3 regions of the Faunimonas sp. B44 genome follow, and region 3 is predicted to be linked to each of the others. Evidence: riboswitches for the same ligand, from Rfam matches in the RefSeq annotation. Region 3 holds a riboswitch; each other region holds the start of a gene.
The links. Region 3 has a riboswitch for thiamine pyrophosphate ahead of ACUN0C_RS09660 (hydroxyethylthiazole kinase). Riboswitches for the same ligand answer to the same signal wherever they lie in the genome.
Positions count from the first base shown of each region.

Region 1 (9,812 bases), on a different contig from region 3:
CAAGCTTCATGAGGTCCCCTTTCGAACGGCGCGCCGGGGAAATTAGCGTATCGGCATCAAACGAAAAATGATATGTTGTGATCCCTTCGATCAAGTTATCTGATTGCCCTCATGGTCTCCCTCCGCCAGCTCCGCTGCTTCGTCGCCGTGTACGAGGAGCGCTCCTTCACCGCCGCGTCCGTGCGCGAGGGCGCGACGCAGTCCGGGATGTCCCAACACGTCCGGCAGCTGGAGGAGGAGCTCGGCGTGCCGCTCTTCGAGCGGATCGGCCGCGAGATCGTGCCGACGCCGACCGGGCACCGCTATTATCACGAATGCGTTTCGGTGCTCCGCCACCTCGACCGCGCGACGCGCGAGGCCTCGGCGAGTGGGCTCGATTGCCCGGGCCAGGTGCGGATCGGCCTGATGCCGAGCTTCACGCGGGCCGCGCTCGCCCCCGTTCTCGCCCGCTTCACGGAGCTCGCCTGCCGCACCGACGTCTTCGTCACGGAGGCCTATTCGGGCGTCCTGACCGACATGGTGCGCGCCGACGCGCTCGACTTCGCGGTCGTCCCCGCCTTCCGCGGCGCCACCGGGCTGACGATCTCGCGCCTCATGCGCGACCGCGAGATGCTGATCGCCTCGGCCGCCGGCCCGATCGGGGACCACCTGAAGCCGGTGCGGCCGGCCGAGCTCGGCCCCCTGAACATGGTCGTCCCCGGCCAGGGCAACACCCGGCGCACGACGATCGAATCCTATCTCCTCACCAACGAGGCGAACGTCGCCAAGCGCATCGAGCTCGACGCGATGATCGGCACGCTCGAATTCGTCGCCGCCTCGGACTGGGTCACCATCCTGCCGTCCGTGATCCTCGCTCCCGACCGGCTCGGCGAGCGCTACACGATCCGGCCGCTCGCCGACCCGGACCTCCATTCGGACTTCGTTATCATCGAGCCGGCGCGGCGCGTGATGTCCGAGCCGGCCCAGCTCTTCGCGGACCTGCTCAGGAAGGAGACCGCACGGATCGCGGATCTCTGGCGCGAGGCCCTCGGCGATGCCGATCTCCGCGTCGAAGCCGGGGCGCGCGCGCCGGCGCTCGCCTTCGAGGCCTGACCGGAGCCGTCGATCACGCCGGCTGATGCCGCCGATCGGGCCTTCTAATTTCCACTCCCGGGCCGGCTCTCCTAACGTCCCTCGCGAACCGGAGGGAGTGGGCGATGATCAGGTGCGCGGTGGCCGGGTTCGGCTGGTGGGGACAGCACATTTCGAGTCGGCTCGGCAGCTCCGCGGCGCTGCGGCTGGCATACGTCATCGAGCCGTCGGAATCCCGCAGGCATGAGGCGCAGGCGAAAGGCCTGCCGGCCGTCGCGGATTTCGCCCGAGCCCTGGCCGATCCCGCTGTCGATGCGGTCATCCTGACCACGCCGAACACGCTCCACGAGGAGCAGGTCCGGGCCGCCGCCGCGGCCGGCAAGCACGTCTTCTGCGAGAAGCCGCTCGGCCTTTCCGGTGCGAGCGCGGCGCGCTCGGTGGCCGCCTGCCGGAAGGCCGGCGTCGTGCTCGGCATCGGCCACGAGCGGCGCTTCGAGCCGGCCATGCAGGAGATCGCCCGGCTCGTCCGGGACGGGTCGCTCGGCATCGTCATGCATGCCGAATCGGCCTTCAGCCACGACAAGCTGGTCGGCGTGCCGGAGGGCGACTGGCGGCGCATGTCGCATTCGGCGCCGGCCGCCGGCATGACCGGAATGGGCATCCACCTGACGGACCTCTACATCTGGATGTTTGGCCGGGTCGCGACCGTCTCGGCGCTGACCGCCGACCGCGTGCTCGGCTGGGAGACGGGCGACGTCGTCACCGTGCAGCTCGGCTTCGAGGCCGGCATGACGGCGACGCTGAGCGCCGTCCTGAAGACGCCGCACTACATGCGCTACCAGGTGCTCGGATCGGACGCCTGGGTCGAGGCCCGCAACGAGACGCACCCGGACACGCCCGGCGGCCGGACGCATTTCGTCTTGCAGCGGAGCGGTGCGGAGGCGGAAACGAAGGCGTTCGACTGGACCGATACCGTGCTCGCCAACCTGGAGGCGTTCGCGGCTGCCGCGGAAGGGCGCGGCCCCTATCCCTACTCGGATGCCGAGAAGGTCCACAATATCGAGGTGCTCGAGGCGGTGGCGAAGTCCGCACGCGACCTCTGCACGGTTCGGCTCGGCTGACCTGCGCGGCTTCCCCGGGCGGCGGCCAGCGCGCCGCCGCGGCGCAGGCCGTTTCGGAACGGTGGGGTGACGCGGCCGTTGAGCCCGTGGAGGCGCGCACCTATTTATCCGGCGTATCATTGTGGAAGGGCAGCGATGGCGGCACGTGATCCCGACACCTGGATGTGGTCGGAAGCCTGCGATCTTCTGGCGCGGGCGGAGCGCCTGCAGCGGCAGTTCTTTCAGCTCCAGCATTCGTCCCGGCGCCAGCCGGCCTGGGAGCCGCCCGCGGACGTGATCGAGACGGAGCGGGAGGTGCTGGTGTTCCTCGCCTTGCCGGGCGTCGATCCGGACGGGGTCGAGGCGGCGATCGACGGGGCGGCGCTCGTCGTCGCCGGCAATCGCATCCTGCCGCCCGAGCTCCGCACCGCCGTGATCCACCGCCTCGAGCTGCCGCAGGGCCGGTTCGAGCGCCGCCTTCCTTTGCCGCCGGGCCGCTACGCCGGCGTCCGCCGAACGTCCGTGAACGGCTGCCTCGTCGTCAGCCTGCTGAAAGCGTGAGCTGGAGTTCCGCATGATCCGGAATGAGAGACTGTTCGCCGCTGCGGATGCCCCCGGGGCCGAGCCCGGCGGCGCGCTGCCGCCGCTGCCGCCGCTGCCGAAGGACGCGATCGTCATCGTTCCGGTGCGCAACATGGTGCTGTTCCCGGGCGTCGTGTTCCCGATCGCCATCGGCCGGCCGGTTTCGATCGCCGCAGCGCAGGAGGCGGTGCGGACGCAGGCACAGATCGGCGTCGTCCTGCAGCGCGACCCGCAGGTGGACGAGCCGGGCGCCGACGACCTGCACAAGGTGGGTACGGTGGCCAACGTCGTGCGCTACGTCACCACGCCGGATGGCGGCCACCACCTCGTCTGCCAGGGCGAGGAGCGCTTCCGCGTGGTCGAGTTCGTGCCGGGCTGGCCGTTCCTCGTCGCCCGGATCATACGCCTTCCGGAACCCGACGCGGTGTCGCCCGCCATCGAGGCGCGATTCCTCAGCCTCCAGTCCCAGGCGCTCGAGGCGATCGAGCTCCTGCCGCAGGCGCCTCCCGAAATGGCGCAGGCGGTGCGCGCCATCGCCGCGCCCGGCGCGCTCGCCGACGTCACGGCCGCCTACATGGACGCCAGGCCCGACGAGAAGCAGGAGATCCTGGAGACCGTCGACCTCGAGGCGCGGATGGAGAAGGTCGCGCGGCTCCTGACGCACCGGATCGAGGTGCTCCGCCTGTCGCGCGAGATCGGCCAGCAGACCAAGGCCGCTCTCGACGAGCGGCAGCGCGAGGTGCTGCTCCGCGAGCAGATGGCGGCGATCCAGCGCCAGCTCGGGGAGGGCGAGGGCAAGGCCGAGGAGATCGCCGAGCTGAGCGAGGCGATCGCGAAGGCAGGCATGCCGCAGGAGGTGGAGGAGCAGGCCCGCAAGGAGCTTCGACGCCTGGAGCGCATGCCCGAGGCCGCCGGCGAGTACGGCATGATCCGCACCTATCTCGACTGGCTGATCGAGCTGCCCTGGACGATTCCCGACGAGCCGCCGATCGAGATCGCCGAGGCGCGGCGCATCCTCGACGAGGACCATTTCGGTCTCGACACGATCAAGCGCCGCATCGTCGAGTACCTTGCCGTGCGCAAGCTCGCCCCCCAGGGCAAGGCGCCGATCCTCTGCTTCGTCGGGCCGCCCGGCGTCGGCAAGACCTCGCTCGGCCAGTCGATCGCGAGGGCCATGGGCCGGAAGTTCGTCCGCGTCAGCCTCGGCGGCGTTCACGACGAGGCCGAGATCCGCGGCCATCGCCGCACCTATATCGGCGCCTTGCCCGGCAACATCATCCAGGCCATCCGCAAGGCCGGGGCGCGGAACTGCGTGATGATGCTCGACGAGATCGACAAGCTCGGCGCCGGCATTCACGGCGATCCTTCGGCGGCGATGCTGGAGGTGCTCGACCCGGAGCAGAACGCCACCTTCCGCGACAATTACCTCGCCGTGCCGTTCGACCTCAGCCGCGTCGTCTTCATCGCGACGGCGAACATGCTCGACACCATTCCGGGGCCGCTGCGCGACCGAATGGAGGTGATCAGCCTCGCCGGCTACACCGACGACGAGAAGATGCAGATCGCCCGGCGCTACCTCGTCCCCCGGCAGCTCGAGGCGAACGGGCTCGCGGCCGCGCAGGCGGAGATCGACGAGGAGGCGCTGAGGGCGATCGTCCAGCACTATACGCGCGAGGCCGGGGTCCGGAATCTCGAGCGCGAGATCGGCAAGGCGCTCCGCCATGCCGCCGTCCGCATCGCGGAGGGGAGCGCTGCCGCCGTCCGCATCGGCGCGGACGACCTGGCGGCCGTGCTCGGGCCGCTCCGCTTCGAAAACGAGGTGGCGATGCGGACGAGCGTTCCCGGCGTCGCCACCGGCCTCGCCTGGACGCCGGTCGGCGGCGACATCCTGTTCATCGAGGCGACGCGGATACCCGGCAGCGGGCGGCTGATCCTCACCGGCCAGCTCGGCGAGGTGATGCGGGAGAGCGCCCAGGCCGCGCTCAGCCTGGTGAAGAGCCGCGCCGAATCGTTCGGGGTCGACCCGAAGCTCTTCGCCGACAGCGACATCCACATCCACGTGCCGGCCGGGGCGACGCCCAAGGACGGGCCGAGCGCGGGCGTCGCCATGTTCACGGCGCTGGCCTCGCTCCTCTCCGGGCGCACGGTGCGGAGCGACACGGCGATGACCGGGGAGATCAGCCTGCGCGGCCTCGTGCTTCCCGTCGGCGGCATCAAGGAGAAGGTGGTCGCGGCGGCACGCGCGGGGCTGACACGGGTCATGCTGCCCGCCCGCAACCGGCGCGACTACGAGGAGATACCTGAACAGGCCCGGGCGAAGCTGGAATTCGTCTGGCTGGAGCGCGTCGACGACGCCGTGGCCGCGGCGCTCAGCGACGGAACGGGCGAGGCCGCATCCTCCGGCGGCGCGAAGAAGGTCGCCTGACGGTTCGAGCGGCGCGCCGCCCTACCGGCCTCCGCCGGCGACCGGACGGGCCGGCGCGATGTCGGCCGGATCGAAGAACATTGCGAGCTGCAGGCTCTGCGCGATCCGCACCGCCTTCTCCATGAAGCTGTCCGCGACGGCCGGCGGGCAGAGCTCGTCCACGGTGCGCTTGAAGAGGCCGAGCCAGAGCGCGAAATCGCGCGGCGTGACGCCCTCGAGCCTGGCATGGGCGGGCACCGGGCGGCCCTTGTAGCGGCCGGTCTGCATCATGACGGAGGACCAGAAGGCGCACATCTTCGGCAGGTGATCGTCCCAGCGGTCGCCGATCCCGGCGGCGAAGATGGGGCCGAGCCGTTCGTCCGCCCGCACCCGGCCGTAGAAGGTGTGGACCACGCGCGCGATCAGGTCCTCGTCGAGGGCCTCGTGTCTCGGCTCGGGCGAAGTCGGCGCGGGGGCAATCGGGATCGTGGTCATGGCGATCGAAAGATGCAGGGGCTATGCTTCTTTCTACGATGATCCCGCAGCGTACGGCAATGCGACCGTTGGACCGGCTGGCCTGCCGTTCATTCCGAATCGAGGAGTGCGGCCATTCCGTCGTGATCGCCGGTCATCACCGCCGGATCGTCGAGGATCGCGTTCTCCAGCGGGACCGGATCGCCGCCGCGATAGAAGTCCGTGGCGGCGAGCCTGGCCGCGAAATCGTCCCTTGCCCGCACGAAGGAGGCGAAGCGGTGGGCGGGCCAGGCGATCGGATCGACGTTCTCGCGGCTGAAGGCGGCGGTGAAGACGAACGCCCCGCCGGCCGGGAACGGACCGAAGATGCGGCCGTGATTGTTGTCGACGATGAAGGGCTCGTTGGAGAAGGCATGGTCCCGCTCCGTCGGGATCTGGCCGTGATAGGCGTCCCCGATCCAGGCGCGGTAGCCTGCCGAGTGACCCTCGCGAAGCGGATAGCCGGCGAGAGCCGCGGCGCCGATCAGGCGCGTCTTGGCGTCGTCCGCCGATTTCGCCGCGCGGTCGACGATGACGACGTTGATGGGTTCCCGCAGCGCCTTCCCGTCGTAGATCTCCCCCAGCCAGTGGGCGGGCGTGCCCTGCGGATCGATCATCCACTTCCCGATCGCAGGCAGTCCGGGCGGGTTCGCGACGTCTGCTGGCGGGCTTCCCGAGGGCTGAGCCTCTGCGCTCGCGGCGAGAAACGCGGCGCCTGCGACCATTGCGCAGGCCGACCAACCCCGACACACGTAGAGGTTGACATGGTATCCGCTGCAGATAGCCTTCTCCCCGGCGCGGGGTGCTCGCCGGCGGGCGGGCTGAGATGACACCCGTGAACTTGATCTGGGCCATACCAGCGTAAGGACTGCCGCGATGATCGACGCCATCTGGGATTCCGTTCGTCAGGTGCGGTCGCAGCGACCGCTGGTCCTGAATATCACCAACTTCGTGGTCATGAACAACACGGCCAACGCCCTGCTGGCGCTCGGCGCTTCGCCGATCATGGCGCATGCCTGCGAGGAGATCGAGGATCTCGTCGCCGCCACGGGAGCGGTCGTCGTCAATATCGGCACGCTGTCGCCGCCCTGGACCGCCGCGATGCGGCTCGCCGCCCGAAAGGCGACCGCCGCCGGCAAGCCCTGGGTCCTCGATCCGGCCGGCGTGGGGGCGACGGCCTACCGCGACACCACTGCCGCGGGGCTGAGCGCGCTCAACCCTGACGTGATTCGCGGCAATGCGTCGGAAGTGCAGGTCCTCGCCGGCCTCGCCGGCGTGACGAAGGGCGTGGACGCCACGCTGGAAGCGGAGGAGAGCCTCCCCGCCGCCGCCCTGCTCACCGAAGCGACGCATGCGGTCGTCGCGGTGACGGGGCGGAGCGACTACGTGATCTTCGGACACGAGCGCCGAGCGGTCCACAACGGCCACGCCATGATGGCGCGCGTGACGGGGCTCGGCTGCACCGCGACCGCGCTCGTCGGCGCCTTCCTGGCTGCAGTCCGCGACCCGTTCGCGGCGACGTTGCACGCGCTCGCCGTGCTCGGCGTGGCCGGCGAGATGGCAGCCGAGAAGGCGGCGGGGCCCGGCTCGCTGCAGATGCTTCTCCTCGACGCGCTCTATGCGATCGACCGGCCGACGCTCGCCGCTCGCGTCAGGATCGACTGAGGCTCCGGCCGGGTCCTGTTTCCACCCGCAGCACCGCACGCGGCGCGACCCCGACCCGCTCCATCAGGCCCTTGGCGTCGAACGGGGCCCGCACCTTCGCGTCGTTGTCGAAATAGACGTAGACGTCCCGGCTGGGCAGGCCGGTTGGCGGCGAAGCGCTGGCGCGTTCGTTGGTCGGGACTTCGCCGCCCTCCGCCCAGGCGATCGCCCGCTCCGCCCAGAGGTCGAGCGCCGGCCCGTCATAGCCGCTCGCATAGAGGACCTCGGAGCCGTGCAGCCGGCAGTAGACGAAGTCGGCCGTGACATCCATGAGCCGCGGCCAGGTCACCGCGTCGGAGACGACGAGCGCGACGCCCTGCACCCTGAGGAGGGCTATGAAGTCCTCGCTCGCGAAGTCGGCATGGCGGATCTCCAGCGCATGCCGGAGCGGCCGGGTCGGCGCCGGCTCCAGCCACGTCCGGCCCGCGACGCGATGATCGTGATGCTGCCGCGCGAAGGCCTCCGCCTCGCTCGTGTCGCGCGGCAGGAGGCGCAGGAAGCTCTCGATCCGCTCCCGGTCGTAGCCGAAGTTCGGCGACAGCTGCCAGAGCAGCGGCCCGAGCTTGTGCCCGAGACTGAGGACGCCGGAGGCGAGGAAATTCGCAAGCGGGGCTTCGGCTTCGAGCAGCCGCTTCACATGCGTGATGAAGCGGGGCCCCTTGAGCGAGAAGACGAAATCGTCCGGCGTCTCCGCCGCCCAGCGCGCGAAGCAGTCGGGTTTCTGGAGGCCGTAGAAGGTGCCGTTGATCTCGATCGAGTTGAAGGTGCGGGCGGCGAAGGCGAGCTCCTGCTTCTGCGGCAGGCCGGGCGGGTAGAACACGCCGCGCCAGGGCCGGTAGGTCCAGCCGGAAATGCCGATCCGGATGTCGCCGCGGCGCCCCTGCATGCGAGCCTCGCCCTGTCCGCGGCGCGAGCGCCGCCATGCCCGAAATGCGCGACCGGGGCTGCGGTTCGCGCATCGCCGCGCACGGCGGAACTATAGCCGGCATCGGAACGGCTGCGGCGGGCGCGCGTTAGCATCATCGTTCAGCCTTGCACGTGAGTAACCGATGCCCGCCGCCCGGCCGATCTGGAAAGGCCACATCCGCCTCTCGCTCGTCTCCATTCCCGTCGAGCTCTACACCGCCACGAAATCGACCGCGAAGATCGCGTTCCGCCAGATCCACGAGCCGAGCGGCAAGCCGGTGAAATACGAGAAGGTGGTGCCGGGGATCGGTCCCGTCGACACCGGCGAGATCCTCAAGGGCTTCGAATACGAGAAGGGGCAGTACGTCCTCCTCACCGAAGACGACATCGACGACGTCAGGCTGGAGACGCGCAAGACGCTGGAGCTGACGCAGTTCGTCGGCGCCTGCGAGATCGAGCCGCTCTATTTCGACAAGCCCTATTTCGTCGTGCCGCAGGACGAGCTGGCGGAGGACGCCTTCCGCGTCGTCCGCGACGCCTTGCGGGAATCCGAGAAGGTCGGGATCGGCCAGCTGGCGCTGCGCGGCAAGGAGTACCTCGCCGCGCTCAAGCCGTGCGGCACCGGGCTCCTGCTCGAGACGCTCCACTACGAGGAGGAGATCCGGAAGTCCGACAGCTTCTTCTCCGGCATCAGCGGCGAACGGGCGGACGAGGATCTCCTCGCGGTCGCCCGGCAGCTGATCGACAGGAAGACGGCGCCTTTCGACGCCGCGGCCTTCAAGGACAACTACACCAAGGCGCTGCGCGCCCTCATCGACGAGCGCCTGAAGAGCAAGGGCGGCAAGCGGGCGGCGGTGCCGGATGCCGAGCCGGTCCGGACCGGCGGCAACGTCATCGACCTGATGGCCGCGCTGAAGCAGAGCCTCGAAGGGGCTGGCGCCTCCGGCGGGAAGGGCGGCGCTGCGGCCCCGGCCGCCAAGGCGGGCAGCCGTCCCAAGGGCACGGCCAAGAGCGCGCCGGCCAAGGGCGCGGCCTCGAAGTCCTCGGACGAGCCGAAGAAGACCCCCGCGCGCAGCCGGTCTGCCGCGGCCGGCGCGACCGAGAAGGCGCGCAAGTCGGCCTGACGCATGGCGCGCGCGAAGACGTCCGAGGCGCTGATCGAGTACAACCGCAAGCGCGACTTCGCGCGCACCGCCGAGCCGAAGGGCGAGGTGAAGGCCGGCGAGGGCTTCAGCTTCGTCGTGCAGAAGCACGCCGCGACCCGGCTCCATTACGACTTCCGGCTCGAGCTCGACGGCGTCCTCAAGAGCTGGGCCGTCACCAAAGGCCCGAGCCTCGACCCGTCGGAGAAGCGGCTGGCGGTCCGCACCGAGGACCACCCGCTCGAATATGGCGGCTTCGAAGGCACCATCCCGAAGGGCGAGTATGGCGGCGGCACGGTCATGCTGTGGGACCGCGGCACCTGGGAGCCGCTCCACGATCCCCGGGAAGGCCTCGCCGAGGGCAAGCTCCACTTCAACCTTCACGGAGAG
Region 1 covers NZ_JBQYEX010000007.1:19,335-29,146, reverse strand. The annotation lists gene ACUN0C_RS13440 (LLM class flavin-dependent oxidoreductase) at 1-10, opposite strand, end outside; gene ACUN0C_RS13435 (LysR family transcriptional regulator) at 112-1,092, shown strand; gene ACUN0C_RS13430 (Gfo/Idh/MocA family protein) at 1,197-2,192, shown strand; gene ACUN0C_RS13425 (Hsp20/alpha crystallin family protein) at 2,328-2,732, shown strand; gene lon (endopeptidase La) at 2,746-5,178, shown strand; gene ACUN0C_RS13415 (group III truncated hemoglobin) at 5,200-5,652, opposite strand; gene ACUN0C_RS13410 (hypothetical protein) at 5,742-6,287, opposite strand; TPP riboswitch at 6,459-6,556, shown strand; gene thiM (hydroxyethylthiazole kinase) at 6,547-7,335, shown strand; gene ACUN0C_RS13400 (DUF72 domain-containing protein) at 7,322-8,260, opposite strand; gene ku (non-homologous end joining protein Ku) at 8,424-9,404, shown strand; gene ligD (DNA ligase D) at 9,408-9,812, shown strand, end outside.
Region 1: it holds a riboswitch for thiamine pyrophosphate, as region 3 does, so the genes downstream of both, thiM (hydroxyethylthiazole kinase) here and ACUN0C_RS09660 (hydroxyethylthiazole kinase) in region 3, are expected to answer to the same signal.

Region 2 (9,812 bases), on a different contig from region 3:
GGGGAGATGACGTACCCGATGCCGACGAACGCCACGGCGAGCGCGGCGAGCGCCACGATCGCGTAGCGCCACGGCAGCCAGAAGCTCAGCATCATGATGCCGAGATAGAGGAGCCCGGTCGCGTATTCGGGCGGCAGAAGCGAATCGATCCCGAGCGCGGCGACGAGGAGGGCGATGGTGATGAGCAGCAAGGCCGTCCCGTCCCTCAGCATCCGGATGGCGCGAGGCGGAACCGGCGCGGCGGCCGCACCCGTGGCGGTCACCGTCGGCATCCCGTTCTGCGACTGCTCCACGCTACCTCCCACCGCACGCCCCGCCTTTGACGAGGATCAAAACCGAGACGGAGAGGAGGGCAAGCGCAAAGTGCTGCCCGTCGGCTCCGCACGGCGTGCGCGGGACGGGTCCGGGCGGTACGACGAAGCGAGGGAATGCCGCAGAGCGCCCCTCGGGGCGAGCGGGAACGACGGAGAGCGTGGCGGCGAGGGGCGTGGCATGTCCGCCACGCCCGCATCGCGATCAGGTGGCGGGCATCCACATGGCCGGGACGAGATCGTAGCCGTCGCCGTCCTTCACGATGTAGCCGTTCGCCGGGAACGGGAAATGGTAGCCGGCGACCCGCAGCCTTTCGGTCGCCGCCATGTCGAGGATCCGGCGGCGGGTCTGGCGGGCCTGCTCGGCGTCCATGTCGAAGACCGGCGACCAGTCGGGGTTGCGCACGAAGAGCGCCGGGTGGTTCGTCACGTCGACGATCATGATCATGCGGTCGTCGCCGGAGGCGATCACGAAGGCGGTGTGTCCGGGCGTGTGCCCGCGGGCGTCGATCGCGGTCACGCCCGGGGCGACCTCCTGGTCCCACCGGTACTGCGTGACGTCGGAGGCGTTGTCGCCAAAGGCGCGGCGCACCGCCTGGAAGTTGCCCTTCAGGCCCTCCGGAGCGGAATCCATCTTCGCATCGTCCATCCAGAACGCCCATTCCGGCTCGGGGACCATGATCTCCGCATTCGGATAGACGAGCTCGCCCGCCTTGCTGCGCACGCCGTTGATGTGGTCGCCGTGGAAATGGCTGATCACCACCTTGGTGACGTCCTCAGGCCGGATCCCGGCCGCCTCCATGTTGGCGCGAAGCTGCCCGGTCGTCGGCGGGCCGTTGTCGGCGAAGCCGGTGTCGATGAGGATCACTTCGGAGCCGGTCTGGACGACGAGCGGCGTGAAGGGGATCGGCAGCGTGTCGGTCGGGATGAAGGCGGTCTCGAGCGCCTTCTGCACGTCGCCGAACTCGGCGTTCGGAATGAACGTCTCGTCGAGCGGACGCGCCGCGAAGCCGTCGGCGCAGGCCGTGACCGTGATGTCGCCGATCCGGTAGCGATAGGCGCTCGCCGGCTGGGGCTGCGGGCCCCCGCCCGGTGCGGCCGGCGGCTGCTGGGCCGAGGCCGGTCGCGGCATCGCGGGCACGGCGAGCATGGCGGCGCCCGCCGCCGCTGTCGTCATCAATTGCCGTCTGTCGAGCTTCATCTTCTGCTCCTCCCGGAATCGAGCTTCTCATCACGCCACGGCCATGCCGGCCGGACAACCGCCGGCCGGTCACGTTGCATTGAACGCCGCGGCGGGTATCTGGAGCGGAGGCAGCCCGATTCCAGCCGGGACAGGCGCGAGGCCCCGCCATGATCAGGATCACCGGCACGCTCGCCATCGACGAAAGCGAGATCGCCGAGCAGTTCGTCCGCGCGTCCGGGCCGGGCGGCCAGAACGTCAACAAGGTCTCGACCGCGGTCGAGCTCCGCTTCGACGCGCGCCGGTCGCCGAACCTGCCGGAGCCGGTGCGGCTGCGGCTCGAGCGGCTGGCCGGATCGCGCCTCACCAAAGACGGCGTGATCGTGCTCTTCGCCGACCGCTTCCGCAGCCAGGAGCGGAACCGCGCCGACGCGCTGGAGCGGCTCGTCGCGCTGATCCGCAAGGCGGCCGAGCAGCCGAAGAAGCGCAAGCCGACGCGGCCGACCGCCGCTGCACGGCGCAAGCGACTCACGGCCAAGAAGGAGCGCGGCGAGATCAAGCGACTGCGCAGCACGCGCCCGCCTTCTGACTGAGCGCTGCCTCGCCGTCGAACAGCCGATGGCCTTTCCCGCGGCCCGAGAGTAGAAGCCGCGCCATGCCGGACACGATGGCGAAGAGCATGGGCGCGCGGAGCGCGTGGGCCCGGGAGGTGCGCGCGACCCTTTCGCTCGCCTGGCCGATCATCCTCACCAACCTCGCCCAGACCGGCATGACGGCGACCGACGTCGTGCTGATGGGCTGGCTCGGGCCGCGCTACCTCGCCGCCGGCGCGCTCGCCTCCAACCTCTATTTCGCCTTCCTGATCTTCGGGATCGGGCTCCTCGGCGCCACCTCGGCGATGGTCGCGCGCGAGATCGGGCGGCGCTTCAATTCGGTCCGCGACGTGCGGCGCACGGTGCGGCAGGGGCTGTGGAGCGCGATCGCCATCACGCTGCCGGTCTGGGTCGTGCTGTGGAACGCCGAGACGATCCTCGTCGACGTGCTCGGGCAGGACCCGGCGCTCGCCCAGCAATCGGCCGCCTACATGCGCGCGCTGCAATGGTCGATGCTGCCCTTCCTCGGCTACATCGTGCTGCGCAGCTTCGTGGCGGCGCTGGAGCGGCCGGTCTGGGCGCTCCTCGTCGGCGCGGTCACCATCGTCGTCAACGCGCTCGCCGACTGGGTGCTGATGTTCGGGGCGCTCGGCTTCCCGCGGCTGGAGCTGGTCGGCGCGGGGCTCGCCACGACGCTCTGCAGCACGCTGATGTTCCTCGGGCTCGCGCTCATCGTCTCGGTCGACCGCCGGTTCCGGCGCTACCACGTCTTCGGCCGCTTCTGGCGGCCGGACTGGCCGCGCTTCCGCGCCTTCTGGCGGCTCGGCCTGCCGATCGGGGCGACCATCCTGTTCGAGGTCTCGATCTTCAACGCGGCGGTGTTCCTGATGGGCCTGATCGGGCCGGCGAGCCTCGCCGCGCATTCGATCGCGATCCAGCTCGCCTCGCTCGCCTTCATGGTGCCGATGGGCTTCGGGCAGGCGGCGACGGTGCGGGTCGGCCGGGCGTTCGGCGCCGGCGACCGGCAGGCGATCGCGCGCTCCGGCTGGACCGCCTACGCGCTCGGCGTCGGCTTCATGACCATGACGGCGATCGTCATGGTCGGCGCGCCGGAGCTGCTGATCTCGGCCTTCCTCGACATCGGCGACCCGGGCAATGCGGAGGTCGTCGCGCTGGCGGCGACGTTCCTCGCCTATGCCGCGCTGTTCCAGGTCGCCGACGGGGCGCAGGCGGTCGGCTCGGGCATGCTGCGCGGCCTGCACGACACGCGCGTGCCGATGCTCTTCGCGCTGTTCGGCTATTGGGGCGTCGGCCTGCCGTTCGGGGCGCTGCTCGGCTTCCGCTTCGGGCTCGAGGGCGTCGGCATCTGGATCGGGCTCGCGAGCGCCTTGATCCTGGTCGCGATCCTGATGACCGGGCGGTGGATCGCGCGCGAGCGGCTGGGGCTTGTCGGCGCGTCCGCGGCGGAGGCGCGGCGCGAAGCCCGGGCGTGAGGCTCAGCGGTAGGGCTCGAGCTCGGGATGGACGGCCGCGTCGAGGAGCCGGTCCGGCCGGTCGGCGGCGACCACCCGCCCGTCGGCGACGAAGGCCATCAGCTCGGCGATCGGGACGACGTCCTCCGGCGTGTGGATCGACATCACCACCGTCAGGCCGCGCTCGCGGCGGACCGCGTCCACGAGCGCGATCATGTCGGCGCGAAGGGCGGGATCGAGCGCGGCGAAGGGCTCGTCGAGGAGCATCAGGGGTCGGTCGCGGACGAGCGCGCGGGCGAGCGCCACGCGCTGGCGCTGGCCGCCGGAGAGCTCGCCGGGGCGCCTCCGCTGCATGCCGGCGAGGCCGACCCGCTCGAGCGCCCCGGCGATGCGGGCGCGGTCCTCCGCCTTCAGCCGCAGGTCGGGCCTGATGCCGAGGCCGACATTCTCCTCCGCCGTGAGGTGCGGGAAGAGGTTGTGATCCTGGAAGAGGATGGAGAGCGGGCGCTCGGCCGGGGCAAGCCCGATCAGGTAGCGCCCGCCGAAGCGCAGCGTGCCGGTCGGCCGCTCGCCGAAGCCGGCGACGGCGTGGAGGAGCGTGGTCTTGCCGCCGCCCGAGGGGCCGATCAGCGCGCAGAGCGCGCCGGCCGGGACCAGGAGGTCGTAGCGGGCGCTGAACTCCGGATAGTCGAGCCTCAGATCAGCGATTTCAAGCAAGCGCGTCCCCGGACCAGCGTTGCGCGGCAAGAAAGATCGCGAGCACGAGCGAGGCAAGGAGGAGCGACACGGAGGCCGCCGCCTCCATGCGGTAGGCGCCCATCAGCTGGTGGAGGAGGAGCGGCAGCGTCAGGAGATTGCCCGAGCCGAAGAAGGCGGCGACGCCGAGATCGCCGAGCGAGAGCGCGCTCGATATGCCGAGCGCGACGAGGAACGGCCGGCGCAGCAGCGGCCAGTCGACGATCCTGATGCGCGCGGCGCCGGCGATGCCGAGGCTGTCGGCGAGGCGGCCGTAGCGCTCGGCCGAGAGCGCGAGCGGCGGCTCGACCTGGCGGAGCGCGAAGGGCAGCGCCATCAGGGCGTTCACGAGGACGATGAGCGGCAGCGCGAAGGCGAACGGGTTCACGACCGGCCGGAGCGCCACGAACAGCCCGGCCGAGAGGGCGACCGGCGGGATGGCGAGCGCGGCGAGGCCGACGAGGCCGATCGCGTCGGCGGCCCGGTCGCCGCGCGCACCGCCGCGCAGCCTGCGGGCAAGATCGGCGAGCGCGACGGCGAAGAGCGTCGCGAGCAGCCCGGCCGGCACGGCGATCGCGACGCTGGTGACGAGCGCGAGCGCCGTCTCCCCCGGCGCGAGGCTCGAGAGACCTGCGACTCCCGAGACGAGGATCGCGGCGAGCGGCGGCAGGACGAGCGCCGCCCCGAGCGCGAGCACGAGCCCGTCCAGGGCCTTGAGCGCCGGGATGCCGGTATCCGGCCGCTCGGCGGGGAGCGCCGCGCCCGGCATTTCCGGCGGCCGGCGCGCCGCCGCGAGCACCGGCACCGCGATGGCGAGGCAGATCGCGATCTGGATCGCGGCGAGCAGCCCGGCGCGCCCGAGATCGGCCTCGAAGCGCACCGCCTCGTAGATCGCCACCTCCAGCGTGGAGGCGCGCGGGCCGCCGCCGAGCGCCAGGACGATGGCGAAGCTCGTGAAGCAGAGCAGGAAGATCAGGAGCCCGAGCGCCGGCGCCTCCCGGAAGAGGACCGGCCGGTCGACGATCCTGAACACGGCCCCGGCCGGCATGCCGAGCTGGGCGGCGAGTCGCCAGTGCTCGGCGGGCACCGCCGAGAGGCTGCCGAGGAAGATGCGGGCCGCGAGCGGGGCGTTGAAGAAGACGTGCGCGACGAGGATGCCGGGCAAGCCGTAGAGCCACGACCCGTACTCGAAGCCGAGGAAGCGCGCGGCCGTGCCTGCCCAGCCGGAGCGGCCGAGCACCGCCACGATGCCGAAGACGGCGACGATCGCCGGCAGCACGGTGGCGAGGTTGAGCGCCGCCACGAAGAGGTCGCGGCCCGGGAAGCGGGCCCGGCGCGCGAGCGCCAGCGCGAGCGCCGCGCCGAGAAGCAGCGACAGCACTGTCGAGAGCGCCGCCTGGCCGACGCTGAAGGCGAGGACGCGGCCGACATAGCGCCAGGGCAGGTCCGCGCTCTCCGGGCCCGCGGCCGCGGCGAGCCCGCCGAGCGCCGCCGCGACGATCCCGAAGACGAGGACGAGGACGACGACGCCCGGCAGCCGGCCCATGGCGCGCCTAGCGGCTCATCGCGTCGAGCCATTCGTCGACGAAGGGGCGGCGATGCTCGCGGACCTCTTCCGGCGTCATCAGCAGGGATTTCTCCGGCGCGGGGAGGTCGGCGAAGGAGGCCGGCAGCCCGCCCTCCGGCTCGACCGCCGGATACATCCAGTTGCCCTCGGGGATCGCCGACTGGAACGGGTTGGAGAGCATGAAGCGGAGGAAGCCGCGGGCGAGATCCGGGTTCTTCGACGCGGCGGTCGCGGCGGCGACCTCGACCTGCATGTAGTGCCCTTCGGGGAAGATCGCCGCCCGGTACTTCGTCTCGTTCTCCGCGCCGATGTGGTAGGCGGGCGAGGTCGAATAGCTCAGCACCATGTCAGCCTCCCCCTTCAGGAACAGGCCGTAGGCCTCCGACCAGCCCTTGGTCACGGTGACGATCCGCGGCGCGAGCTTCCGCCAGACGCCGGCGGCCTCCTCGCCGTAGAGCGAGCGGACCCACAGGAGCAGGCCGAGCCCCGGCGCGGAAGTGCGCGGGTCCTGGACGACGAGCGTCGGGCCGTCCTCGGCCTCCACGAGGTCGCGGAAGCTCGCGGGCGGGGCGGCGAGCCTGGTGGAATCGTAGACGAAGGCGTGCCAGCCCCAGTCGAACGGCACGAAGGTGTCGTCGCTCCACGGAACCGGCAGGTCGAGCGCGGCGAGGTCGACCTCGTGGGGCGCGAAGAGGCCGGTCGCGCGCGCTTCCGCGACGAGGTTCTGGTCGAGCCCGAGCACGACGTCTGCGCGGGTGCCGGACCCTTCGAGCTTCAGCCGGGACAGGAGCGTGCCGGCGTCGTCGCTCGCCACCCAGTCCAGCGTGCAGCCGCACTCCGCCTCGAAGCGCTCCTTGATCGTGGCGCCCGGCCCGTATTTCCCGGCGAACGAGGTGTAGGTGTAGACGGTCAGGCGCGGCTTCGCCTGCGCCGCAGCCTGGCCTGCGCCGAGCGCGAGTGCGGCCATCGCCGCGCTGGCCAGCCGCAGCCAGCCGATTCCCCGGAAAACCTTCATGACGCTGCTCCTCGCCTGCGCGTGGTCCCGGGTCGGGCGCGGCAGGGTGCGGGGCGGGAGCCGTCGGCTCTCGGCATCTCATCCCTCCGCCGGCATGACCCGGATCAGGTTCGACGGGTTGGCTCATGCCTCTCAGCCCGGACGGGCACCCCGCGAGACGGCGCGCACGCTAGTGCGGGCGGGGCGAAGGCGCAAGCGCTCGTCCGGCCGGGCGATTGTCGCCGACGCGCCGCCGTCGTAGGCAATGGGGAGGTGGAGCGGGGGGAGCAGATCGTGGCGGTGTCACTCCTGATCGGGGGCGCGCTCGTGGTCGCGACGATCGTGATCCATTACGAGGTGCTGCGGCTCATATCCGTGGCGCTTCCCCAAATGAGGCTCCCGCTCCGCCTGCGCATCCTCGTCGTGGTGCTCGGCTGCTTCGCGGCGCATACCATCGAGGTCTGGGCCTACGCCGCCGGCTACCTCCTGCTCGACCGCGTCGGCCTCGGATCGCTCCACGGCAACCTGGAGCTCCATTTCGCCGACTACCTCTATTTCTCGGTGACGTCCTATTCGACCCTCGGCTTCGGCGACATCTACCCGGCCGGCGCGCTCCGCCTCATCTCGGGCATCGAGGCGCTGAACGGCCTGTTCCTCATCGGCTGGTCGACCTCCTTCACCTATCTCGCCATGGAGCGCCTGTGGCCGCTCCACACCCGGGCGCGGAGCCACACAGACCGGCGCGAGTAGAACCCTCCGCCGGGAGCGGCGGCGGCAGCTCTCGATCCCGTTTGACCATCGCGCCGCGGGCTGCCATTCGACGGCGGTCAGACGGATCGTGGATGGCCGACGTAATCTTTCACGAAATGGCGTGGCTGCTGCTCGGCGCCGCAGCCATCGGGATGCTCGGGGCGGCGCTCCGCCAGCCGGTGATCGTCAGCTTCATCGCCGTCGGGCTGCTGGCGGCCGCGCTCTTCGACAACAGCGCCGAGACCGCAGGCCAGATCCGCTTCCTCGCCGAGCTCGGCGTGGCGCTCCTGCTCTTCCTGGTCGGCCTGAAGCTCGACTTCCGCCTGGTCAGGACGCTCGGCCCGGTGTCGCTCGCGACCGGGCTCGGGCAGGTCCTCTTCACCTCGGTGATCGGGTTCGGCATCGGGCTCGCGCTCGGCCTCGACGCCGTCACCAGCCTCTACGTCGCGGTCGCGCTCACCTTCTCCTCCACGATCATCATCGTGAAGCTGCTCAGCGACAAGCGCGAGCTCGAGACGCTGCACGGCCGCATCGCGCTCGGCTTCCTGATCGTGCAGGACATCGTAGTCGTGATCACGATGGTGGTCCTCTCCACTCTCGGGATCGGCGAGGGCGAACATGGCGGCGCCGGCTCGCTCTGGCAGGTCCTCGCCGCGCTCGTCGCCGCGATCGTCGTCCTGATCCTGTTCGTGCGCTACGCGGCGGACGGTTTGATGGGCCGGCTCGCACGCACGCCGGAACTGCTCGTCATCTTCGCGATCGGCTGGGCGGCCGCCGCGGCCGCGCTCGGCGACACGGTCGGGCTCGGCAAGGAGATCGGCGGGCTCATTGCGGGCGTGTCGCTCGGCTCGACGCCCTATCGCGACATGATCTCCGCCCGGCTCGCCGGGCTCCGGGAATTCCTGCTCCTCTTCTTCTTCGTCTCGATCGGCGCGTCCTTCGACCTCTCCGGCCTCGGGCAGGATCTCGGGCGGGCGATCGTCTTCTCGCTGTTCGTGCTGATCGGGAACCCGCTGATCGTCATGGTGATCATGTCGGCGATGGGGTACCGGCTCCGCACCGGGTTCCTGGCCGGTCTGACGGTCGCGCAGATTTCCGAGTTCTCGCTCATCTTCATGGCGATGGGTCTCAGCCTCGGCCATGTCGAGCCGTCCGCCGTCGGCCTCGTCACCCTGGTCGGCCTGGTGACGATCGCGATCTCCGTCTACATGATCACCTATTCGCACCAGCTCTACGAACTCGCCGAACCGCTGCTGCGGCCGTTCGACTTCCGGCGCACGCGGCACGGCGCCGCCGACGAGCCCGAGCAGCCCGAGATCGACGTCATCCTGTTCGGGCTCGGCCGGTTCGGCGGGCAGCTCCTGAAGCGCCTGACCGACGCCGGGCTCAGGGTGCTCGCGGTCGATCTCGACCCGCAGGCCGTGCGGGCCTGGTCGGCGCACGGGTACCAGGTCCGCTACGGCGACGTCACGGAGCCGGAGTTCTGGAACGACCTCCCGCTGTCGAAGGCGCGATGGATCGTGCTGGCGATCCCCTACGGCACGATCCTCCTGACGGAGACGGATGCCCGCAGCGGCCTGCTCAGCGCGATCCGGAGCCACCGCTTCTCCGGCCGCGTGGCGATCACCGCTCGCGACGATGCCGAGGCGAGCCGGCTCGACGAAGGCGGCGTGGACCTCGTGCTGCATCCCTTCGACGACGCGGCCGCCTCAGCCGCCAAGCAGATCCTCGACATCGACGAAGCCGCAATTCCGCCCGCAGCGAAGAAACCGGAGGTTCTCGCGTCATGAAGACGATCGTGGTGGCCACGGATTTCTCGCAGCGCGGCGAACTCGCCGTGGCCCGCGCGCGCGTGCTGGCCGAGACGACCGGCGCCGACCTTCTCCTCGTGCACGCGATCGACGACGACCTGCCGACCGACATCCTCCACAACAGGAAGGCCGAGGCCGAGCGCCACCTCGCGGCGGAATGCGCCAGGATCGGAGACGGCACGGCCGTCGCCAGGCGGGTCGTGACGGGCGACGTCTACTGGGCGATCGATTCCGCGGCCAAGGCGGCCGGCGCCGACCTCGTCGTCGCCGGCGACCACCGCAGGAACTTCTGGCGAGACACCTTTCGCGACACGACGGTGGAGCGGTTCGTGCGGTTCAGCGAGGTGCCGGTCCTGATCGCCCGGCAGCCGGCGAGCGAGCCGTACCGCCACGCCCTCC
Region 2 covers NZ_JBQYEX010000001.1:129,658-139,469, reverse strand. The annotation lists gene ACUN0C_RS00685 (PAS domain S-box protein) at 1-293, opposite strand, end outside; gene ACUN0C_RS00680 (MBL fold metallo-hydrolase) at 517-1,512, opposite strand; gene arfB (alternative ribosome rescue aminoacyl-tRNA hydrolase ArfB) at 1,662-2,084, shown strand; gene ACUN0C_RS00670 (MATE family efflux transporter) at 2,147-3,577, shown strand; gene ACUN0C_RS00665 (thiamine ABC transporter ATP-binding protein) at 3,581-4,273, opposite strand; gene ACUN0C_RS00660 (thiamine/thiamine pyrophosphate ABC transporter permease ThiP) at 4,266-5,837, opposite strand; gene thiB (thiamine ABC transporter substrate binding subunit) at 5,845-6,873, opposite strand; TPP riboswitch at 6,938-7,036, opposite strand; gene ACUN0C_RS00650 (potassium channel family protein) at 7,147-7,602, shown strand; gene ACUN0C_RS00645 (cation:proton antiporter) at 7,695-9,392, shown strand; gene ACUN0C_RS00640 (universal stress protein) at 9,389-9,812, shown strand, end outside.
Region 2: it holds a riboswitch for thiamine pyrophosphate, as region 3 does, so the genes downstream of both, thiB (thiamine ABC transporter substrate binding subunit) here and ACUN0C_RS09660 (hydroxyethylthiazole kinase) in region 3, are expected to answer to the same signal.

Region 3 (9,812 bases):
GTGGAAATGGTGGACGGGACCGTGGCCGGACCCGATCGTGAGCGTGTCGGAGGCCGCGATCGCGGCGTGGAGATAGGCTTTGGCGGCTGCCACGGAGCCTTCGAGGTCGAGGCCGCGGGCGAGTCCGGCGGCGATCGCGGAAGAGAGCGTGCAGCCGGTCCCGTGCGTGTTCGGCGTGTCGAGCCGCGGCGCCTCGAACCAGCGGCGAAGCTCCGGCGTGACCAGGAGGTCGGCCGCCGTCGGCCCCTCGCCGTGGCCGCCCTTGAGGAGGACGCCGCGGGCGCCCTGCGCCAGCAGCGCGTCGGCCTGCCGCTCCATCGCCGCCTTGCCGTCCGCCACCGGCTCGTCCAGCAGCCGGGCCGCCTCGTGCAGGTTCGGCGTGACGAGGAGCGCGCGCGTGAAGAGCGTGTGCGCCAGGACCTCGACGGCCTCGTCGGCGATGAGCTTCGCGCCGCTCGTCGTGACCATCACCGGGTCGAGTACGACCGGGCCCGTGTCCCATGCGTCGAGGCCGCCGGCGACGGCTTCGATCACCGCCGGGTTGGAGAGCATGCCGATCTTCGTCGCGCCGACGGCGAGGTCGCCGTAGACGGCGTCCATCTGCGCGCGCACGAAAGCCGGCGGCACGTCGTGGACGCCCGTCACCGTCCGCGTGTTCTGGGCGGTGAGCGCCGCGATCACGCTCGCGCCGTAGACGCCGAGCGCGGAGAAGGTCTTCAGGTCGGCCTGGATGCCGGCGCCGCCGCCGGAATCCGAGCCTGCAATGGTGACCGCGATCGCCGTCATGCGGCTGCCCCCGACGCGCCGCGCGCGTCCTCCACGATGCGCCGGAGCCGTGCGGCCGCCGCCTCCACCTCGTCCGCCATGAAGAGCGCTGAGATGACCGCGACGCCCTCGGCGCCGGCTGCGACGATCGCCGCCGCATTCGTCTCGTCGATGCCCGCGATGGCGCCGACCGGCAGGCCCGGCCGCCGGCGGCGCAGGATGGCCGCGAGCGCCCGCCATCCGGCCACGCCGACCGCGCCCGGATTGTCCTTCGACTGCGTCTCGAACACGCCGCCGACGCAGACATAGTCGATCTCGTCGAGCGGGGAGCCGGTCGCCTCCGCCTCCGTCTTGACGCTCAGCCCGATCAGCGCCTGCGGCCCAAGCAGCCGGCGCGCATCGCCGGCCGCCATGTCGTCCTGCCCGACATGCACGCCCTCGGCGCCCGCGGCCAGCGCGACGTCGACGCGGTCGTTCACGAGGAGCGGCACGCCGCTCCCCGCGACGGCAGCGCGGATGGCACGCACCGCGTCGACCATCTGCCGCGTCGAGCCGGTCTTGTCGCGGTACTGCAGGAGGGTCGCGCCGCCGGAGACCGCCGCGCGGGCGAGGTCCGGCAGCGGGCGTCCGCGGCTGCGGGCGGGGTCGAGAATGCCGTAGAGCGTCAGGTCGACTGGGTTCATCCTGGATGTCCTTGGTGGTCGGCCGGCCTGCCGAGGCCGTGCAGTTCGTCGAGGAAGAGCGGCACGAAGCTGCCCGGGCCGGCAGCCTCCGCGCCGGCGCGCGCGCCCGCTTCGCCGAAGCCGTCGAGCGCAGCGGCGATGGCGGCGAAGGCATCCGCTTCGACGGCGAGGCAGGCCGCGGCGACCGCGCCGAGGGCGCAGCCCATCGCCGTCACCTCCGCCATGAGGGGGTGCCCGGTCTCCACCGTCGCGCGCCGGCCTGCGCCGCGCAGGAGGTCGACGGCGCCGGACACCGCCACGACGGTGCCGCGCGCCTCGGCCTCCGCGAGCGCCGCCTCCCCGATCGCCGCGGCCTCGCCTTCGTTGAGGCGGAGGGCTGACGGGCCGCGCGCCAGCAGCACGCGCGCGAATGCGGCGCGCTCCGGCGAGCGGTCGGCGAAGACCGGGTCCAGCACCCAGCGCCTGCTTGATGCCTCGGCCGCGGCGACGGCGCGCTCGATCGCCTGGCGCGACGATCCGGTCAGCATGCCGAGATTGACGAGGAGCGCGTCGCTGCTCGCCACGAAGGGGCCAATCTCGGCCGGATCGGTCGACATGGATGGCACGGCGCCGATCGCGAGCAGCACGTTCGCGGTGAAGGCCTGCGCGACGGAGTTGGTGAGGCAGTGGACGCGCGGACGGCGCGCCCGGACGGCGCCGAAAACCGGCGCGGGCGACGGCGCAGGGGCGAGCATCAGAGGCCCCGAAGTCCTGCGACGGCAAAATGAGGGTGTCTGTCGTCCATCGTGCCCATCCCTCCGCCGGTGTTAACCGGATCAGGTTCGAGGGGTTGGCGTGTCGCCTCTCAGCCGCCGCAGCGGCACCCCCTGAGCCAAGCTTCCCAGGACATAATCGGCAGGCGGGCGCCGCGCAACCCGTTCCTGCGGCGAGCGGCGCTTGCGGCGGACGCCCCGATCCGCTTCACTCCGGCCGAATCCGGAGGCCCGCATGACCCCCTTCTTCGTCATGATCAAATGCCAGCTCGGCAAATCCTACCAGGTCGCGACCGAGCTCGCGGACGCGGAGATCGCCTCGGAGATCTATTCGACGGCCGGCGACTACGACCTTCTCGCCAAGTTCTACGTCAATCCCGGCGAGGACATCGGCCATTTCGTGAACGAGAAGGTGCACCCGATCTCCGGCATCCAGGACACCAAAACCATCATCACCTTCAAGGCGTTCTGACCCTCAGCCTTGCGGCAGCTGCGCCTTGCGCTGCCGCTCCCGGCTGATCCGGAGCTGCCGCTCGCGCAGGATGATGAAGATGCCGGACGCGATGACGATCGGCCCGCCGATGAAGAGCGAAGGGCCCGGCAGCTCCGAGAAGACGAGATAGCCGAGCGCCAGCCCCCAGATCATCGAGACGTATTCGAAGGGCGCGATCGTGGAGGCGTCGGCGTGCCGGTAGGCCGAGGTCATGAGGATCTGGCCGATGCCGCCGAAGAGGCCCGAGGCGATGAGGAGCGCCGCGTCGGTGGGGTCCGGCACGACCCAGCCGAACGGCAGGGTCGCCAGCCCGGCGACGCTCGAAGTCACGGTGAAATAGAAGACGATCGTGCCGGTCCGCTCGGTGTGGGTGAGGCTGCGCACGAAGATGCCGGTGATTGCCGACAGCACCGTGGAGACGAGCGCCAGCACGGCGCCGAGGAGCGCGGTATCGGCGACGGCGCCGGCGCCGAGGAGCCCGAGCTGTGGCCACAGGATGACCAGAATGCCGGCGAAGCCGACGATGACGGCGCTCCAGCGATAGGCACGCACCGTCTCGTGCAGCACGAGCGCCCCGAGCACGACGATGAAGAGCGGCGCGGCATAGTTGATGGCCAACGCCTCCGGCAGCGGCAGGCGCTGGATCGCGGCGAACCACAGCCCCATGCTGGCGACGCCGACGAGGCCGCGGCCCGCATGGACCATCGGTTTGTCGGTCCTCAGCGCAACCAGGAACTCGCCCCGCCAGACGAGCATCGCCACGATCGGGATGAGCGCGAAGGCCGAGCGGAAGAACACGACCTCGCCTTCCGGCACGCGCCCCGCCGTCGCCTTGATGCAGACGAGCATCAGGGTGAAGAGCAGGGTCGAGGCGATCTTGAGGACGATTCCGTAGGCGGGGCTCATCGTCCGGTGCCTAGCATGGAGTCGGGCCGGCCGCGCATGCGGACCGGTCGCCGATGCGCGGCTCCGCCATGCGCGATTCGCAGGGCTCCAGCCCGGACCGGGGGTCAGCCGGGATCGATCCGGCGATAGCGAGCCTCGGCGAAGCTGTAGACCGCGAAGGCGAGGAAGCCGATCCCCATCGCGAGCAGGATCGCCCAGCCGAAGGCGAGGCCCTGCACGGCAGCGAGCGCATCCTTCAGGCCCGGCTGGTTCTCGGGGCTGTAGGCGAATCCGCCGGTGACGATCAGGATGGCGAGGATCAGGAACACCGCGCCGCGCGCGAAGAGGCCCGCCTGCGACAGCGGTCGGACCCAGCGCCCGATGTCGGGCGGACAGCGCATGTGTTTCTCGAAGCCGGCCGTCGCCGCCTTCCAGAAATGGGCGCCGGCGACCGCGAGCAGAATGGCCGCGACGGCCCAGACGACCAGCCAGCCGAGGCCCGCGTCGAACACCGCCGCGATCCAGCCGCCGGTCGGGTCGCCATTGTCGCCGCCGGAGCTGCCCCAGCGGGAGACCAGGCCGAGGGCGAACATCGCCAGCGCGAAATTCACGACCCCGCTCCCGAGCAGTCCGGCGCGAACGGCAATCCCCTTGGCCCCCTTGCCGTGATGGTCGGGGTCCTTGACGGCCTGTATCACCCGCCATCCGGCATGGCCGAAGAGGCCGATCACCATCGCCCAGACCAGGATCGTACCGAAGGGAGCGCCGAGGACCGCGGCGAGCGCGTCTTCGCTGTCCTTGGCCTCGGAGCCGCCGAGCGCCGCGAGGATCGTGAAGAAGCCGATGATCAGGTAAACGGTTCCGCGCGCGGCATAGCCTGCCCGGGCGAGGCGCTCGATCCCGGTGCTGATGGCGGCGTCGGTCTGCGGCATGCCCCGGAGAACGACCGAGCCGAAGGCATGTTCCTTCGCCTGCTCAAGCCTTTGCGGACCTGATCGCCTCCCACAGCCGCTGCGGCGTGGCCGGCATGTCGATGTGATCGATGCCGTAGGCGCGGTGAAGCGCGTCGACGACGGCGTTCATCACCGCCGGGCAGGAGCCGACCGTCCCCGCCTCGCCGGCGCCCTTGATCCCCATCGGGTTGTTCTTCGAGGGGACGTTGCGCGTCTCGAAATGAAGGAACGGCATGTCCCATGCCCGCGGCATCGCATAATCGTTGAGCGAGGCGGTCACGAGCTGCCCGTCGGCATCATAGACGGTGCGCTCCAGAAGCGCCTGGCCGACGCCCTGCACGACGCCGCCGTGGATCTGGCCGGCGAGCAGCATCGGGTTCACGGTCGCGCCGAAATCGTCCACGACGGTATAGGCGAGGATGTGCGTCTCGCCGGTTTCCGGGTCGATCTCCACCTCGCAGACATGCGTCCCGTTCGGGAAAGTGGCGTCCTCGCTCTTGAACTGGCCGGTGGCGACGAGCCTGGCCGGGTCGCTCGCCTTCTGCGCCAGCTCGGCGAGCGACACGCTGCGATCCGTGCCGGCGATCACCGCCCGGCCGCCGGCGAGCTCGATGTCGGCCGGCGAAGCCTCGAGCTGGTCGGCGGCGAGCTCCCTGATCTGCTTCGCCAGAGCGCGCGCTGCGAGGTCGACGGAGGGAACCCCGATCGGGATCGAGCGCGAGCCGCCCGTGCCGCCGCCGCTCGGCAGGTCGTCGCTGTCGCCCTGGACGACCCGGATCGCGTCGTAGTCGAGGCCGAGAGGCTCGGCGAGAAACTGGGCATAGGCGGTGGCGTGCCCCTGCCCGTTGGTCTGCGTTCCGATGTGGAGGCTCACCACGCCGTCGGGCCCGAGCTCCGCGCGCGCCGGCTCGGAACCGGCGAAGGCGCAGGCCTCGATATAGGTGGAGAGCCCGATGCCGCGGATGCGCCCGCGCGCCCTGCTCTCCTCCAGCCGCCGCTCGAAGCCGTCGTAGTCCGCGGCCTCGAGCGCCCGCGTCAGGTGGCCGTCGAAATCCCCGGTATCGTATGTCCGGCCCGTCCGCGTCCGGTACGGCATCTGCTCGGGGCGGATGAAGTTGCGGCGCCTGATCTCCACCGGCGACAGGCCGACGACGCGCGCCGCGTGATCGATCAGCCGCTCGATCACGTACGTGGCCTCCGGACGGCCCGCACCCCGATAGGCGTCGGTCGGCACGGTGTTGGTGAAGACGCAGGTGCAGGTGATGTGCAGCGTCTGGAAGTCGTAGACGCCGGGCGCCATCGTGAGCCCGAGCCAGGGAATCAGCGGCCCGAATCGGGACAGGTAGGCCCCCATGTCGGCGAGGAGCCTGATCCGCATCGCAATGATCCGCCCCGTGGCGTCGAGTGCGAGCGCAGCCGTCGTGACATGGTCGCGCCCCTGCGCGTCCGCGAGGAAATGCTCGTTGCGATCCGACACCCACTTGACCGGGCGGCGGAGCGCCTTCGCGGCCTTGGCGGCAAGCGCGTACTCGCGATAGGGCACGGCCTTCACCCCGAAGGCGCCGCCGACGTCGGGCGTGAGCACCCGGATGCTCTCGTGCGGCACCTTGAGCACGCTCGCGAGCGACGTGCGCATGTTGTGCACGCCCTGGGTGGGGATTGTGAGCACGTAGCGGTCGCGCGCTTCGTCGTACTCCGCCACCACGGCCCGCGGCTCGAGGTAGTTGCAGACGAGCCTGTTGTTCACGAGCGTCAGCTCCGCGACGTGCGCCGCTTTCGCGAAGGCTTCGGCCGTTGCCCTGGCGTCGCCGCGCTCGTATTCGAAGGCGACGTTGGTGCCGCGCTCGGGCCAGACGAGCGGCGCGCCGGGCGCGAGCGCCGCGACCGAGCCGGTGACCGCCGGCAGCGGGTCGTAGTCGACCCCGATCGCCTCGGCGGCGTCGCGCGCCGTCAGCGGATCGTCGGCCACGACGAAGGCGATCGCGTCGCCGACATGCCGGACGAGGTCGCCGCACAGGACCGGGAAGGGCGGCTTGTCCGTCGGCCCGCTCGGCTTGGCCGGCCCCGTCGCTTCGCACGGCATCGAGCCGAGATCGGCGACATCTGCCGCCGTCCAGACGAGGCGCACGCCCGGCAGCTGACGCGCCTCCTCCAGTCCCGCGAGCGATATCCGGGCATGGGCGGCTGCGGAGCGGAGGACGTGACCATGCAGCGCGCCCGTCGGCGCGACGTCTGCCGTGAAGCGGCCCTCGCCCCGGATGAGCGCCGGATCTTCAAGGCGCCGCACCGGCGCGCCCATGCCGAATTTCAGCGGCGCGAACTCGTTCATCGGGTGTCCTGAGGCCGTTCGAGAGGACCCCGACAATAGCGCGGGGGCAGACGAATGAAAGGCCGAGGGTACGGCCGCGCGCCTTCCGGAACACCGGCCGGCGGCGGCGCGTTGACCGGCGCTGAAGGGGAACCCGTTGATGAAGCTCGACTTGCCGGCCCGCGCGGACGAACTGGGCCTCCACTATACCGAGGTCGCCCAGCTCTGCGTCGGGCGCCGCCGCTGCGGCAAGGGCTTCCGCTATGTCGACCAGGACGGCCGGCCCGTGCGCGACCCGGTGATCCTCGCCCGCATCAAGGCGCTCGCGGTGCCCCCGGCCTGGACCGAGGTGTGCATCGCGGAGGATCCGCTGGCGCACATCCAGGCGGTCGGGCGGGATGCCGAGGGCCGGCTGCAGTACCGCTATCACGAGGAGTGGACCACGCTCCGCAACAAGGTGAAGGCCGAGAGGCTGGTGCGGTTCGGGCGGGCCTTGCCGCGCATCCGCGCCCGGCTCGAGGTGGACCTCCGCCGCCGCAAGCCCGACCGGCACTATGCCGCGGCCGTCGCCGGCCGGCTCGTCGACCGGGCGCTGCTCCGGTCCGGCCACAACACGCACGGCCTGGAGGACGGCGGCCGCGGCGCCACCACGCTCCTGAAGCGCGACGTCCGGCTGAACGGCACCAAGGTCCACCTCACCTTTACGGGAAAGTCCGGCAAGCGGATCGACAAGACGGTCCACGACCCGGTCCTCCTGCGCCGCATGCACAAGCTGAAATCGATCGGCCGCAAGCGCCTGTTCGCCTTCCACGACGACCACGGCCGCTGCTGCTATCTCGCCGCCCGCGACCTCAACGCCTACCTGCAGGAGGCTGGCGGCTCCGACGTGACCGCGAAGGACTTCCGCACCTTCGCCGCCACCGCGCAGGCGCTCGCCGAGCTCGCGGCGGCCGGCCGGCCGGACGGCGAGCGGGCGCGCCGGCGCGTGGTGGCGCAGGTCATGCGTTCCGTATCCGAGCGCCTCGCGAACACCCCCGCCGTGGCCCGGGCGAGCTACGTCCACCCGCTCGTGGTGGATGCCTACGAGGCCGGCGAGCTCGGCCCGGGGATGCTGAAGGGACCGCAGCGGCGCGGCCTCTCGCGCGAGGAGACCGCGCTCATGCGCTTCCTGGAGGCGCGCTCGCAGCAGGAGCGGCAGCACGCCGAGCGCATCCGGAACCCGGTGTCCGCCCTCACCCACATGGCGGCCACCGCCTGAAGGCACGGTCTTCGCCATCCCGGCAAGCGGCCGCCCCGTAGATTCGAATTGCCAACTGCGCAAACGTTTGCATACTGATCGCTCCACATCGGGAGGGATCGATGAGAGCAGCACTCGCCGCGGCATTCCTGGCCGGGAGCAGCCTTCTTGCGCAGCCCGTCTTCGCCCTGGAGACGGTTCGCCTCACCATGTCGTCGAGCCATCCGACCGCGGTCGCCTGGGTCGGCGCGCTGAAGACGCACGTCGTCGACAACGCCAACACGCGCCTCGAGGAGATGGGGTCCGACTACCGCATCGAATGGACCGAGGCGTTCGGCGGCTCGCTCTACGACTTCAACGACACGCTCGAGGCGGTCGAGGAAGGCCTGACCGACATGGGCTGGGTCGGCTCGCTGTGGGAGCCGGCCAAGATGCCGCTCCAGAACATCATGTTCGCGACGCCCTTCGTGACCAGCGACGTGGTGCTGTCGATCGAGGTGATGAACGCCCTCAACGACACCATCCCCGAGATGAAGGACGAGTGGGACCGGCACAATCTCGTCTTCCTCGGCGCCACCGTCTCCGACACCTACCACCTCTTCACCAAGTTCCCGGTGAACTCGCTGGACGATCTGAAGGGCAAGAAGATCGTCGGGGCGCCGGCGCTCGGGCCGTGGCTCGAAGGGACCGGCGCGATCCCGGTCGGCGGCGGGCTGCCGACCTTCTACCAGCAGATCCAGACGGGCGTCGCCGACGGCAGCATCATCATCCCGACCGGAGCCTTCTCGCTGAAGCTCTACGAGGTCGCCCCCTACATCACGCTGGTCGACATGGGCGTGACGACGATCGGCGGCCTCGCGGTCAACAAGGACCGCTGGGAGGGTCTGCCGGAGGACGTGCGGAAGGTGCTTTCCGAACTCGGCCGCGAGTATAGCCGCGTCCATGCCGAGGATGTCGCCGCCCGCTACGATTCCTCGCTCCAGAAGATGAAGGAGGCCGGCGCCACCATCACCGAGCTTCCGCAGGAGGAGCGCAGGAAATGGGTGGCGGGCCTCACGAACCTCGCCAGGACGTGGGTCGACCAGGTCGAGAAGTCCGGCCTGCCCGGCAAGGAGATCCTGACCAAGTTCATGGACGAGGCGCGGGCGCGCGGCGCCGAGCCGCTGCGCGAGTGGGACAAGGAGCTCTGACGAGCGCCTCGTCCGGCCGACGCCCAATCTATCCGGCCGGCCCTCGGGCCGGCCGCCTTGCTTGAAACCGGTGCCCATGCACAAGGAAGACCGACCCGCCGCAGCGGACATGCCCTCGCGGGCGCTCGGCGCCCTCGCCTGGCTGTTCGCGGCGATGAGCGCGGCCTGGATCTTCGGACTGATGATCCTGATCTGCTCGGACGTCCTGATGCGGTCGCTCTTCAACGCGCCGCTGATGGGCGTGCCCGAAATGGTGTCGCTGTCGGTGCCGGCGATCGTCTTCCTCGCCGCCGGGCTTTCGATCCGCACCGCCCGCTTCCTGCGCGCCGATTTCCTGTTCGGCCCATTCGTCCGGAACAATCCGCGCGCCGGCGCGGTCCTCGCCTTCCTGTTCGACGCCGCCGGGCTCGTCATCTTCTGGAAGATGACGCTCGGCATCTGGCCGCGCTTCGCCTCCGCCTGGACGAATTCGGAGTTCTTCGGCGCCGTCGGCGCCTTCACCGGGCCGGTCTGGCCGTTCCTCGCCGCCATGCTCGCCGGATCGGC
Region 3 covers NZ_JBQYEX010000004.1:163,189-173,000, forward strand. The annotation lists gene thiD (bifunctional hydroxymethylpyrimidine kinase/phosphomethylpyrimidine kinase) at 1-786, opposite strand, end outside; gene thiE (thiamine phosphate synthase) at 783-1,448, opposite strand; gene ACUN0C_RS09660 (hydroxyethylthiazole kinase) at 1,445-2,182, opposite strand; TPP riboswitch at 2,224-2,325, opposite strand; gene ACUN0C_RS09665 (Lrp/AsnC ligand binding domain-containing protein) at 2,436-2,672, shown strand; gene ACUN0C_RS09670 (DMT family transporter) at 2,676-3,599, opposite strand; gene ACUN0C_RS09675 (DUF1206 domain-containing protein) at 3,704-4,510, opposite strand; gene ACUN0C_RS09680 (xanthine dehydrogenase family protein molybdopterin-binding subunit) at 4,554-6,860, opposite strand; gene ACUN0C_RS09685 (DNA topoisomerase IB) at 7,000-8,097, shown strand; gene ACUN0C_RS09690 (C4-dicarboxylate TRAP transporter substrate-binding protein) at 8,199-9,266, shown strand; gene ACUN0C_RS09695 (TRAP transporter large permease subunit) at 9,376-9,812, shown strand, end outside.